DNA from 3 places in the Pseudomonas sp. GB2N2 genome. Region 3 is predicted to be linked to each of the others. Evidence: predicted binding sites of a transcription regulator. Region 3 holds the regulator's gene; each other region holds the start of a gene.
What was found. Region 3 encodes sigma-54, which starts transcription at its own class of promoters, with help from an activator protein. Its sites were predicted from a motif close to ANTGGCATNNANNTTGCTNT; they were not measured.

Region 1: ACYZT4_RS12190 (CmpA/NrtA family ABC transporter substrate-binding protein) is a predicted target of sigma-54. The motif match lies at 2,033-2,052, and genes of this name have one in related genera.
Region 2: ACYZT4_RS12440 (circularly permuted type 2 ATP-grasp protein) is a predicted target of sigma-54. The motif match lies at 1,773-1,792, and genes of this name have one in related genera.

Annotation. Positions count from the first base shown of each region.
Region 1 is NZ_CM142701.1:2,632,263-2,636,390, reverse strand. Features, by position in the region: gene ACYZT4_RS12195 (ANTAR domain-containing response regulator) at 112-687, opposite strand; gene ACYZT4_RS12190 (CmpA/NrtA family ABC transporter substrate-binding protein) at 703-1,914, opposite strand; gene ACYZT4_RS12185 (quinone-dependent dihydroorotate dehydrogenase) at 2,145-3,164, shown strand; gene rmf (ribosome modulation factor) at 3,311-3,526, opposite strand; gene rlmKL (bifunctional 23S rRNA (guanine(2069)-N(7))-methyltransferase RlmK/23S rRNA (guanine(2445)-N(2))-methyltransferase RlmL) at 4,056-4,128, shown strand, end outside.
Region 2 is NZ_CM142701.1:2,692,215-2,696,342, reverse strand. Features, by position in the region: gene speE (polyamine aminopropyltransferase) at 1-530, shown strand, start outside; gene ACYZT4_RS12450 (hypothetical protein) at 660-893, shown strand; gene ACYZT4_RS12445 (ribonuclease E inhibitor RraB) at 1,112-1,453, shown strand; gene ACYZT4_RS12440 (circularly permuted type 2 ATP-grasp protein) at 1,825-3,234, shown strand; gene ACYZT4_RS12435 (alpha-E domain-containing protein) at 3,247-4,128, shown strand, end outside.
Region 3 is NZ_CM142701.1:3,558,005-3,562,132, forward strand. Features, by position in the region: gene lptA (lipopolysaccharide transport periplasmic protein LptA) at 1-187, shown strand, start outside; gene lptB (LPS export ABC transporter ATP-binding protein) at 187-912, shown strand; gene ACYZT4_RS16550 (RNA polymerase factor sigma-54) at 1,093-2,586, shown strand; gene hpf (ribosome hibernation-promoting factor, HPF/YfiA family) at 2,661-2,969, shown strand; gene ptsN (PTS IIA-like nitrogen regulatory protein PtsN) at 2,982-3,446, shown strand; gene rapZ (RNase adapter RapZ) at 3,449-4,128, shown strand, end outside.

The sequences.
Region 1 (4,128 bases), 930 kb from region 3:
CGCAAGCCCGCTCCCACAGGGATTTCGGCCGCCCCCAAATGTTGTGGGCACAGAAGATCAACGTGGGAGCGGGCTTGCTCGCGAAGGCGATATACCAGTCACCTCGGTGTTTCAGCCGAGCAGTTCACTCATCGCAATGATCTGCTCCGCCACCTGAATCAGCTTCTGCTGCCGGCTCATCGCTTGGCGGCGCATCAGGGTGTAGGCCTGTTCCTCGTTGCAGTCCTTCATCTTCATCAGTAGTCCCTTGGCTAACTCGATGCGCTTGCGCTCGGCCAGTTGCTGGTCACGGGCGTGCAATTGCGCGCGCAGGGCCTGGTCGCTTTCGAAGCGGGCCATGGCCACGTCGAGAATGGGCTGCAAACGTTGTGCGTGAATGCCTTCGACGATGTAGGCACTGACCCCGGACTTGATCGCCTGGCGCATCACGCCCGGGTCGTGTTCATCAGTGAACATCACAATCGGCCGTGGCTGGTCGCGAGTCACCAGCACCACTTGCTCCATCACATCGCGGCTCGGTGACTCGGTATCGATCAGAATCACATCCGGGCGCACCGTTTCGACGCGCGCGGGCAGGTCGATGGTCAGGCCGGATTCGTCGATCACCTCGAAGCCGGCTTCCGTCAGGGCGGCTTTCAAGCGACCGACTTTTTTCGCAGTGTCGTTGATCAGCAGGATACGCAACATGTTCGCAATCTCCTGTCAGCGGCGGGCGAGTAGGGGCGAGCTGTCGCTCAGGGCGTTGAGCTTGAAACTGCGGGCATAGCCGGCCGGATCGGAACCGTCCCAGATTTTGCCGTCGATCAACTGGCTGCTGCGCATTTCCTCGCTCGATGAGGTGATACCGATCGCGCTGGCGGCCTCACGGTACAGGTCAAGTTGCTGAACCTGACGGGCCACCGCGAGATAGTCCGGGTCGTCGCGCAACAAGCCCCAGCGGCGGAACTGGGTCATGAACCACATGCCATCGGACAGATAGGGCAAATTCACCTCGCCGCCGCCATGGAAGCGCAGCGCGTGCGGGTCTTGCCAGCGATTGCCGAGGCCGTCGACGTAATCGCCGAGCAGCCGCGGTTCGATGCAATCGAGCGGTGCATCGAGGTATTCCGGGGCGCTCAGCAGCTGCGCGGTACTGCGGCGATTCTCGGTGCTTTCTTCGATGAAGCGACTGGCCTCGAGGATCGCCATTATCAGCGCCCGGGCAGTATTGGGGTATTGCTCGACGAACTCGCGGGTGCAACCGAGAACTTTCTCCGGGTGGTCGGGCCAGATGGCCTGGGTCGTCGCCATGGTGAAGCCGAGATTCTGCTTCACCGCGCTGGCGGACCACGGCTCACCGACGCAGAAGCCGTCGATTCGCCCTGCTTGCAGGTGCGCGACCATTTGCGAGGGCGGCACCACGACGCTGTCGACGTCGTTCAATGGGTGAATGCCTTGGCTCGCCAGCCAGTAATACAGCCACATGGCGTGGGTGCCGGTCGGAAAGGTCTGGGCGAACGTGAGTTTTGGGCGAGTTTGGTGCGCGTGACGATCCAGTGCCTCAGGACCGGTCACGCCCAAGGCCTGCAAACCGTGGGAAAGGTTGATGCTTTGCCCGTTCTGATTCAGGCCCATGAGCACCGACATGTCGGTCGGGGCGACGCCGCCGATGCCCAGGTGCACGGCGTAAATCAGGCCGTAAAGACTGTGAGCCGCATCCAGTTCGCCGCTGACCAGTTTGTCCCGCAGGTTGGCCCAGGAGGACTGGCGCTTGAGGTTCAAGGTCAGCCCGTAGGGCTGGGCAAAACCCTGGGTGGCGGCGACCACGACAGAGGCGCAATCGCTCAGGGCCATGAAGCCAAGGTTAATATCGGTTTTTTCCGGGGTATCGCTGCCGTTGACCCAGGCCAGCGGGCCCGCTGTGGTTTCATTCATGGCAAAGCACCTTGCAAAAAAAAGCGTCGTCACAAGCCTTCGCGCGAGCAAAGTCGGGTGACGACGCCTTTGTCTTTCGACTCATCCCGACGTTGGCATGAGTGCTGATATCAATGTGGCTGCAAGGCATATGCCATCGCCCGTTGATTTTGTCGTGCGCCTCGCTTGCGACCCCCATGCGCGGCTATAATCGCCGCCTCATTTCGTCGCCATTCGAGTCAAAGCCGCCCATGTACACCCTGGCCCGTCAGCTGTTGTTCAAACTTTCCCCGGAAACCTCCCACGATCTGTCCCTGGACTTGATCGGCGCGGGCGGACGTTTGGGCCTCAACGGCTTGCTGTGCAAGGCGCCAGCGAAGATGCCCGTGAATGTCATGGGCCTGGACTTTCCGAACCCGGTAGGCCTGGCGGCCGGTCTGGACAAGAACGGCGCGGCCATCGACGGTTTTGCCCAGTTGGGTTTTGGTTTTGTCGAAATCGGCACCATTACTCCGCGTCCACAGCCGGGCAACCCGAAACCACGGATTTTCCGCTTGCCGGAAGCCGAGGCGATCATCAATCGCATGGGTTTCAACAACCTCGGTGTCGATCACCTGCTGGCTCGTGTGGCAGCAGCCAAATACCAGGGCGTGCTTGGCATCAACATTGGCAAGAATTTCGACACCCCGGTCGAGCGCGCGGTTGACGACTACCTGATCTGCCTCGACAAAGTGTACGCCCACGCCAGCTATGTGACGGTCAACGTCAGCTCGCCGAATACCCCGGGCCTGCGCAGCCTGCAGTTTGGCGATTCGCTTAAGCAATTGCTGGCGGATCTGGCGGCTCGTCGCGCTGAACTGGCGTTGCGTCACGGCAGACATGTGCCGCTGGCGATCAAGATCGCTCCGGACATGACCGACGAAGAAACCGCGCAAGTGGCTCAGGCGCTGATCGAAACCGGGATGGACGCGGTGATCGCCACCAACACCACCCTGAGCCGGGTCGGCGTTGAAGGCATGGAGCACGGTGACGAGGCGGGCGGGTTGTCCGGCGCACCGGTTCGTGAAAAGAGCACCCACACCGTGAAGGTGCTGGCGGCGGAGCTGGGCGGTCGCTTGCCGATTATCGCGGTGGGGGGCATTACCGAAGGCAAACATGCGGCCGAGAAAATCGCGGCGGGCGCGAGCCTGGTGCAGCTGTATTCCGGTTTCATCTACAAAGGCCCGGCGCTCATTCGCGAAGCCGTCGACGCAATAGCAGCCTTGCGCTAAATCCCCCTGCTACAAAGCTTGTGTGGGGAGCCGGCATAAAAAAGGGCTCCTCGAAGGAGCCCCTGGGCCGGAGCCCGCCGCCCGGATGGGGCGTGCGTGGTAAGTCGTTACGTCATCAGGTTGTCGTGTCGGAATGTAGCCCTGTGTCAGCCGACGGCGTGAAGTTCGTTGAGTCTGTGGATTCCCGCAGTGCCGGTCATACCGTCCCAGTTGTCGCCGCGTCCTTCTCGCCAGCCGTTAATCCAGGCTTGACGTACCGACGGTAGAGTAAATGGGCAAAGCTCACGGGATTTGCCACCAACGCCATATTGATATCCGCGCAAAAATGCTCTTTCCAACGGATCACGCTTAAGTCTTCTCATAGGGTGTTGCCCTCACTTGTTGACTGTAGTTATCGCGTTGACCTCAATCGAGGTCTGGCAGAAATGTCTGCCATTGGGAGGCTCGCTGCCGGCGTGGCGAGCCAAGGTGTTGACGTCCGTTGTGGCGCCAACCTGTGTTGAGTTCTAACCAATGCGTCACATCGAGGGAATGATCGTTTTGTCATAAGGACGTAACCATAAAGATGCTTAGGCCATAAGTAACACGATGTTGTCCCGTGTTTATTGGTCAAAGCCCTGTATGATCAGCGCCCCGCAGAATGATGGGGTTAATCCTTTGTGAGAATGACTCGTGTTACGTCGAGGCATTATTCGACGAAGGGTCGCCTTATGACATTTTGTTGCATCAACTTTTTTATCTGCCCTTGCATCTAAGCTCTTCTAACCTGAGCAGCACGGGTGGGACGGCACACCTTCGTGCCACGCGGGCGCTCTTTTAGAAAAGCGCCTGATTGAAAACCGGGCCGGCAATGCGTTGCCGCTCCACTTAGCCAAAGGCTCTGAGACTCCAATGTCCGATCAATTTGAAATCTTCCTCACCTGCCCTAAAGGCCTTGAAGGCCTGCTGATCGAGGAAGCCGTCG
Region 2 (4,128 bases), 870 kb from region 3:
TCGAGATGTGCAAACAATTTCTGCCGAACCACTCCAAGGGCTCGTTCGAAGATCCACGCCTGAACCTGGTGATCGACGACGGCATGCGTTTCGTCGCGACCACCACTGAAAAGTTCGACGTGATCATTTCCGACTCCACCGACCCGATCGGTCCCGGTGAAGTGCTGTTCTCGGAGAACTTCTACCAGGCTTGCCGTCGTTGCCTGAACGAAGGCGGCATCCTCGTGACCCAGAACGGCACGCCGTTCATGCAGATCGAAGAAGTCAAAACCACCGCCGGGCGCCTGCGCAGTTTGTTCCCGGATTGGCATTTTTATCAGGCGGCCGTGCCGACCTACATCGGCGGCTCGATGACTTTCGCCTGGGGCGCGACCAGCACCGCCTACCGCAAACTGTCCCGCGAATGCTTGCAGCAGCGTTTCGCCGGCAGCGGCATTATCACCCGCTACTACAACCCGGAAATCCACATCGGTGCCTTCGCCTTGCCGCAATACGTGCTGCAGGCCGTGAACAAGCCAAGCAACGACTAAACGTGCCACAACCCATGTAGGAGCAGCCGATCGACGCTCCTACATAGGTGTAATCCGTTGGAACGATCAGTCCGGGCAAAAGTCCAGATAGTGGTAAGCCCATTTGCGGGTTTGTTCGAGGAGGCACTGATGCAAAAGTGGAAGATCACCTTCGTGGACGATCATGGCGAAACAGTCAGTGAAGTCTTTGAGTGCGACGAATGCCCGGACAACGAGCACGCCGCCAAACTCATCAAGGCCCGGGTCCTTCCTGTGGCTGCCGAGCTGGATCTCAACGATCTGGAAGGGCGGACCAGTGACGCGTGCGTCAAGGAACTCAGGACCCAGCACAGCATACAAATCCTCGGCATCACTCCCGTCTGATTTCTCTCGTAACACCCTCGTGAAATAACCAGGCCTTGGCAGCGCGTCTCACTTGCGGCTACTCTGCAAGCGAGATCAGCGAATGGATCGCTAAGGTCTGGTCTTGTCAGCTACATGCTTGTTTCCCATCGGCAAAAAATTGCCGCATCGCGTGCACCATTCGGTTGCGGGCGTCGGGAGTACGGAAAGTCTATCCATCGGTTTGAGGAGGACGTTTCATGAGCACAGCCTATCAAGAAGACATCAGCAGCTCGGTGCTGCGCCGCATGAAAGAAGGCGGTTTCGACTTTTCACGATTCCATCCGATCGAGTTCTACGCCATTTTCCCGGACGAGGAGCGGGCACGCAGGGCGGCAGGGCATTACTGCGGTGAATCCATGAATGCACAAATCAGCGTGCGCGACGACGGTGCCTGGGCGCTGGAACTGAGCAAAGTGATGTACGCCACCTACGACGGCATCGGCGACTTTGAGCAGGACTTCGAGGCGGTGGTCGAGCCTTTGGGCGGCATCATCGAAGGATGGGGCGTCAAGCAGGAGGTACGAGGGCTACTCGCATAACACTATGAACAGCGACAACATCCACTAACGGCTGACCTTCGGGTTGGCCGTTTTAGTCTGTGGCGTTAAATCCCGAAACAAAAAAAAGCCGCCTGAACAAGGCGGCTAAATGGGAAGTTCGGTGAGCATTTCCAGCGAATGCGCCGATTATCCGCATCGACTGTCGGGCAGTGAAATCAACTGTGACTATGCTGGTGATAGGCGAAAGCATTGCTTCGCAATGAAGCGGGGGCAATCAGGTTGGGGCGTTTGCTGCACAGGAATGGTGCGGCGTGTCCGCGACGAATATCCAACCGATTGATATCAAAGCGTTTATGCCGATGGCACGGGCCTTGCGAAGGCCTGTATGTCCGGGTGACAAGGAGTACGGCATGATCCGCACCTATTTTGATGAGATGTACGATGCCGGCGGCCAGGTCCGCCCGCATTATCGGGAGTTTGCCCGTTGGCTGGCCGAGACGCCTGACGAGCTCTTGGCACAACGGCGCCGTGAGGCCGATTTGTTGTTTCATCGCGCCGGGATCACCTTCACGCTCTACGGGGACGAGCAGGGCACAGAGCGCCTGATTCCCTTCGACACCATTCCGCGCAGCATCCCTGCCAGCGAATGGCGGATCGTCGAGCGCGGCTGCATTCAGCGGGTCAAGGCGTTGAACATGTTTCTCGCCGACCTCTATCACGAGCAGCGCATCATCAAGGCCGGGATCATCCCGGCCGAACAGGTGCTGGCCAACGAGCAATACCAGTTGGCGATGCAAGGCCTGGATTTGCACCGGGATATCTATTCCCACATCTCCGGCGTCGATCTGGTGCGCGATGGCGACGGCACGTATTACGTGCTCGAAGACAACCTGCGTACACCCAGCGGTGTGAGCTATATGCTCGAAGACCGCAAGATGATGATGCGGCTCTTCCCCGAGCTGTTCTCGGCCCAGCGCATCGCGCCAATCGACCATTATCCGAACCTGTTGCTCGACACCCTGAAAAGCTCCAGCCCGATCGATAACCCGAGCGTAGTGGTGCTGACCCCGGGACGCTTCAACAGCGCGTTTTTCGAGCATGCGTTTCTCGCTCGGGAAATGGGCGTGGAGCTGGTGGAAGGCGCGGACCTGTTCGTGCGCGACGACAAGGTGTTCATGCGCACCACGGACGGGCCGAAAGCGGTCGATGTGATCTACCGCCGTCTCGACGATGCGTTTCTAGATCCGCTGGCGTTCAACCCGGATTCAATGCTTGGCGTCCCGGGGCTGCTGTCGTCTTACCGCTCGGGCAATGTGGTGCTGGCGAATGCCATTGGCACCGGGGTCGCGGACGACAAATCGGTGTATCCATTCGTGACCGACATGATCCGTTTCTACCTTGACGAAGAGCCGATTCTGAAGAACGTTCCGACGTTCCAGTGTCGCAATCCCTCTGAACTTTCCCACGTGCTGGCGAATCTTCCAGATCTGGTGGTCAAGGAAACCCAAGGCTCCGGCGGTTACGGAATGCTGGTGGGGCCGGCGGCGACGGCGGCGGAAATCGAGTCCTTCCGCGCACGAATCAAAGCGAAGCCCCACGCGTACATCGCGCAACCTACGTTGTCGCTGTCGACCTGTCCGACCTTTGTCGAAAACGGCATCGCGCCACGTCACATCGACCTGCGTCCGTTTGTATTGTCTGGCCGCGAAACCCGGGTCGTGCCTGGCGGCTTGACCCGTGTCGCGCTGCGCGAAGGCTCCCTGGTGGTGAATTCCTCCCAGGGCGGCGGAACCAAGGACACCTGGGTGGTCGAGGATTGAAGGAAGCTTGCCATGTTAAGTAGAACTGCCTCGGATTTGTACTGGATGTCGCGTTACCTGGAGCGGGCGGAAAACCTCGCACGGATGCTCGACATCAGCTATTCGCTGTCGCTGATGCCACAGGATGGTCGCGGTGACGGTCTGCACGAACTCGCCATGCCGCTGCTGATCACCGGCACCCTCGAGGACTATCTGGAGCGCCACGGCGAGTTGCACGCCGAACGGCTGCTGCATTTTTTCGCCCTTGATGCGGCCAACCCGGCGAGTATTTACAGCTGCCTAGGTTCGGCGCGGGCCAGCGCTCATGCGGTGCGTGGCCGAATCACCGCGGACATGTGGGAAAACATCAACGCGACCTGGCTGGAAATTCGCGGGATCGCCGAACAGGGTTTGAGTCGCTATGGCATGAGCCGTTTCTGCGAGTGGATCAAGGAACGTTCCCACCTGTTTCGTGGCGCGTCGTACGGCACGATCATGCGCAACGACGCGTTCCGTTTCATCCGGCTGGGGACATTTATCGAAAGGGCCGACAACACTTTGCGCCTGCTGGATGCCCGTTACGAAATGGCCGGCGATCAGGCCGAAGCGGTCAGCGATGGTACGGCTCACGCCTATTACCAGTGGAGCGCTTTGCTACGGGCATTGTCGTCATTCGAGGCCTACACCGAAATCTACCGTGATGCACCTGGTGCCCGGCATGTGGCGGAACTGCTTCTGTTGCGCGCCGACGTTCCGCGTTCCCTGCGCGCCTGCACCGAAGAAATCGACCAGATCCTCGCCCAGTTGCCCGGCGCCAACGGCCGTCCGGCACAACGTCTGGCAGCGGAAATGGACGCGCGCCTGCGCTACACCGGCATCTCCGAAATTCTCGACGAAGGCCTGCACGCCTGGCTG
Region 3 (4,128 bases):
GATCGATCGCGCCAAGGTCGTCGACAAGGACGGTAACGTCACCCAAGGCGAGAAAATCGTCTACGACACCAACAAAAAGCTCGCCACCGCCGGTCGCGCCACAGGCACCAAAGTCACCGAGTCGCGCCCGCGCATCGACATGGTGATTCAGCCCAAGCCGAAAGCCGGCGAGCAGAAGGCCCCGTAATGGCAACTCTGAAAGCTCAGCATCTGGCCAAGAGCTACAAGAGCCGCCAGGTCGTGCGTGACGTGAGCCTGTCGATCGACAGTGGTCAGATCGTCGGCTTGCTCGGCCCGAACGGTGCCGGCAAAACCACCTGCTTCTACATGATCGTCGGCCTGGTTCAGGCCGATCAGGGCCGCGTTCTGATCGATGACCTGGACGTCAGCCACCAGCCGATGCACGGCCGTGCAAAAGCCGGTATCGGCTACCTGCCGCAAGAAGCGTCGATCTTTCGCAAGCTCTCGGTCGCCGACAACATCATGGCCATCCTCGAGACGCGCAAGGAACTGGACAAGGCCGGTCGTCGCAAGGAGCTGGAAAGCCTGCTGCAGGAATTCCACATCAGCCACATTCGCGACAACCTCGGCATGAGCCTGTCCGGTGGTGAACGCCGCCGCGTGGAAATCGCCCGCGCACTGGCGACCAACCCGAAATTCATCCTCCTCGACGAACCTTTCGCCGGTGTGGACCCGATTTCGGTCGGCGACATCAAACAGATCATCTACCACCTCAAGGCCAAGGGCATTGGTGTGCTGATCACGGACCACAACGTCCGTGAAACACTGGATATCTGCGAAACCGCTTACATCGTCAACGACGGCCAACTGATCGCTGAAGGTGACTCTGCCACCATCCTGGCCAACGACTTGGTGAAGGAAGTGTATCTGGGCCACGAGTTCCGCCTGTAAGCGCCAGTTGGCTGGCTGTCGCCGAGCGTTTGTCTCGATAAAAAATCAATAGTTTTTTATTGTTACAGCGCTCTAGGCAAACGTTAGGGTTTCAGGCATATAATTTGCTTATGTTTGGCGCTCCGGCGCCCTGTAGTGGATGGCGCATGTGCGCCGGGAATAAGGTGTTAAGCCCCTGCCATGAAACCATCGCTAGTCTTGAGAATGGGCCAGCAGCTGACGATGACACCGCAGCTGCAACAGGCCATCCGCCTGCTCCAATTGTCGACCCTGGATCTGCAACAGGAAATCCAGGAGGCCCTGGAGTCCAATCCGATGCTCGAACGCCAGGAAGAAGGCGACGACTTCGATAACGCCGACCCCTTGGCCGACAAAGCCGAACAGCCACCCAACGCCGACGTTTCAGAACCCTCCTACCAGGAAACCGCCCCGACGGTGGATAACCTCGAGGAAGGCGACTGGAACGAGCGCATTCCCAACGAACTGCCCGTCGACACTGCATGGGAAGATGTCTACCAGACTAGCGCCAGCAGTCTGCCGAGCAACGATGACGACGAGTGGGATTTCACCACCCGCACATCGGCCGGCGAAAGCCTGCAAAGCCACCTGCTGTGGCAGCTGAACCTTGCGCCGATGTCCGACACCGATCGCCTGATCGCCGTGACCCTGATCGATTGCATCAACAATCAGGGTTACCTGGACGAATCACTCGAGGAAATCCTCGAAGCCTTCGACCCGGAACTCGATATCGAACTGGATGAGATCGAAGCCGTCCTGCATCGCATCCAGCAATTCGAACCGGCCGGCATCGGTGCCCGCAACCTGAGCGAATGCTTGCTGCTGCAATTGCGTCAGCTGTCCGCCAAGACACCATGGCTGGCCGAGGCCAAGCGCCTCGTCAGCGACTACATTGACCTGCTCGGCAGCCGCGACTACAGCCAGTTGATGCGCCGCATGAAGCTCAAGGAAGATGAACTGCGCCAGGTCATTGAACTGGTGCAGAGTCTTAACCCGCGCCCGGGCTCGCAGATCGAGTCCAGCGAGGCCGAATACGTGGTGCCCGACGTGATCGTGCGCAAGGATAACGAGCGCTGGCTGGTCGAACTGAATCAGGAGTCGGTGCCACGGTTGCGGGTCAACGCCCAATACGCCGGTTTCGTGCGCCGCGCCGACACCAGTGCCGACAACACCTTCATGCGCAATCAGCTGCAGGAAGCCCGCTGGTTCATCAAGAGCCTGCAAAGCCGCAATGAAACCCTGATGAAGGTAGCCACCCAGATCGTCGAGCATCAGCGCGGTTTTCTGGAGTATGGCGACGAAGCGATGAAACCATTGGTGCTGCATGACATCGCCGAAGCGGTAGGCATGCATGAGTCGACGATTTCCCGGGTCACCACGCAAAAATTCATGCATACCCCTCGGGGAATATATGAGCTGAAATACTTTTTCTCCAGCCACGTGAGTACCTCCGAAGGCGGTGAATGCTCGTCCACGGCCATCCGCGCGATCATCAAAAAACTGGTTGCCGCGGAAAATCAGAAAAAGCCGTTGAGTGACAGCAAGATCGCTGGTTTACTGGAGGCACAAGGCATTCAGGTGGCTCGCCGCACCGTCGCCAAGTACCGCGAGTCCCTCGGGATCGCGCCTTCGAGCGAACGCAAGCGGTTGATGTAGAGCCACGCCACAGCGTTCCAGTGGTAGATCATCTGATCTACCGCTTTATGCACTGGCAACGAAGGAGAAGCTGTATGCAAGTCAACATCAGTGGACACCAACTGGAAGTGACCGAACCTCTTCGCACCTACATCGGCGAAAAACTCGAACGATTAGAGAGGCATTTCGACAAGATCACCAACGTGCAAGTCACGATGACGGTCGAAAAGCTCAAGCAGAAAATCGAAGCCACGCTGCATATTCCCGGTAATGAAGTGGTCGCCAACGCGGAACATACCGATATGTACGCGGCGATCGACGCATTGACCGACAAGCTGGATAAACAACTCAAAAAGCATAAGGAAAAGACCCAGAGCCTACTCCAGGGCGCGACCGGTCGTTAACACTCCCTACCCATGATCCGACTTGAAAGCATCCTGACCCCCGGCCGTTCCCTCGTGAACGTGCCGGGCGGCAGCAAAAAGAAAGCCCTCGAACAAATTGCCAATCTGATCGCCCGCGAAGTGCCGGGTCTGGAGATGCAAGATGTCTTCGAGGCTCTGATTGCCCGCGAAAAACTCGGCTCGACGGGGTTTGGTAACGGCATCGCTATTCCTCACTGTCGTCTCAAAGGTTGCACCTCGCCCATCAGTGCCTTGATGCACCTGGACGCCCCCATCGATTTCGACGCCATCGACGGCGCCCCGGTTGACCTGCTGTTTGTTTTGCTGGTCCCGGAAGCGGCTACCGATGCGCACCTTGAATTGCTCCGGCAGATCGCCAGCATGCTTGATCGCAAGGAAGTCCGTGATCGCCTGCGCAGCGCCTCGAGCAATGAAGCCTTGTATCAGGTTGTCCTGGACGAGCAAAACGGGCACTAATCATGCGCTTGATCATCGTCAGTGGCCGTTCCGGCTCAGGTAAAAGTACTGCGCTCGATGTGCTCGAGGACAGTGGCTATTACTGCATCGACAACCTGCCTGCCGGGTTGCTGCCGGAACTGGCCGAACGAGCGCTGATTAACACCGAACTGGCTCAGCCGCTGGTTGCGGTCTCCATCGACGCGCGCAACCTGCCGAGCCATTTAAGTCGTTTTCCGGAATTGCTCGAAGAACTCCGCGGCCGGCATATCCAGTGCGATGTCCTGTACCTGGATGCCGACGAAGAAACCTTGCTCAAACGCTTTTCGGAAACCCGCCGGCGTCACCCGCTGAGCAGTGCCAATCGCTCGCTGGCCGAGGCGATCAACTACGAAACCAGCTTGCTCGGGCCGATTGCCGACCTTGCCGATCTCAAGGTCAACACCACTAACCTGAACCTGTACCAACTGCGCGATACCATCAAGCTGCGGCTGCTGAACCAGCCGGAACCCGGTACCGCATTTTTGGTCGAGTCTTTTGGATTCAAGCGCGGCATGCCGGTGGACGCCGACCTGGTGTTCGACGTGCGTTGCCTGCCGAACCCTTATTGGAAGCCCGAGCTGCGCGAGCAGTCAGGACTTGATCAACCCGTTGCCGAGTACCTGGCAGCCCAGCCGGATGTCGAAGAAATGTTCCAGGACAT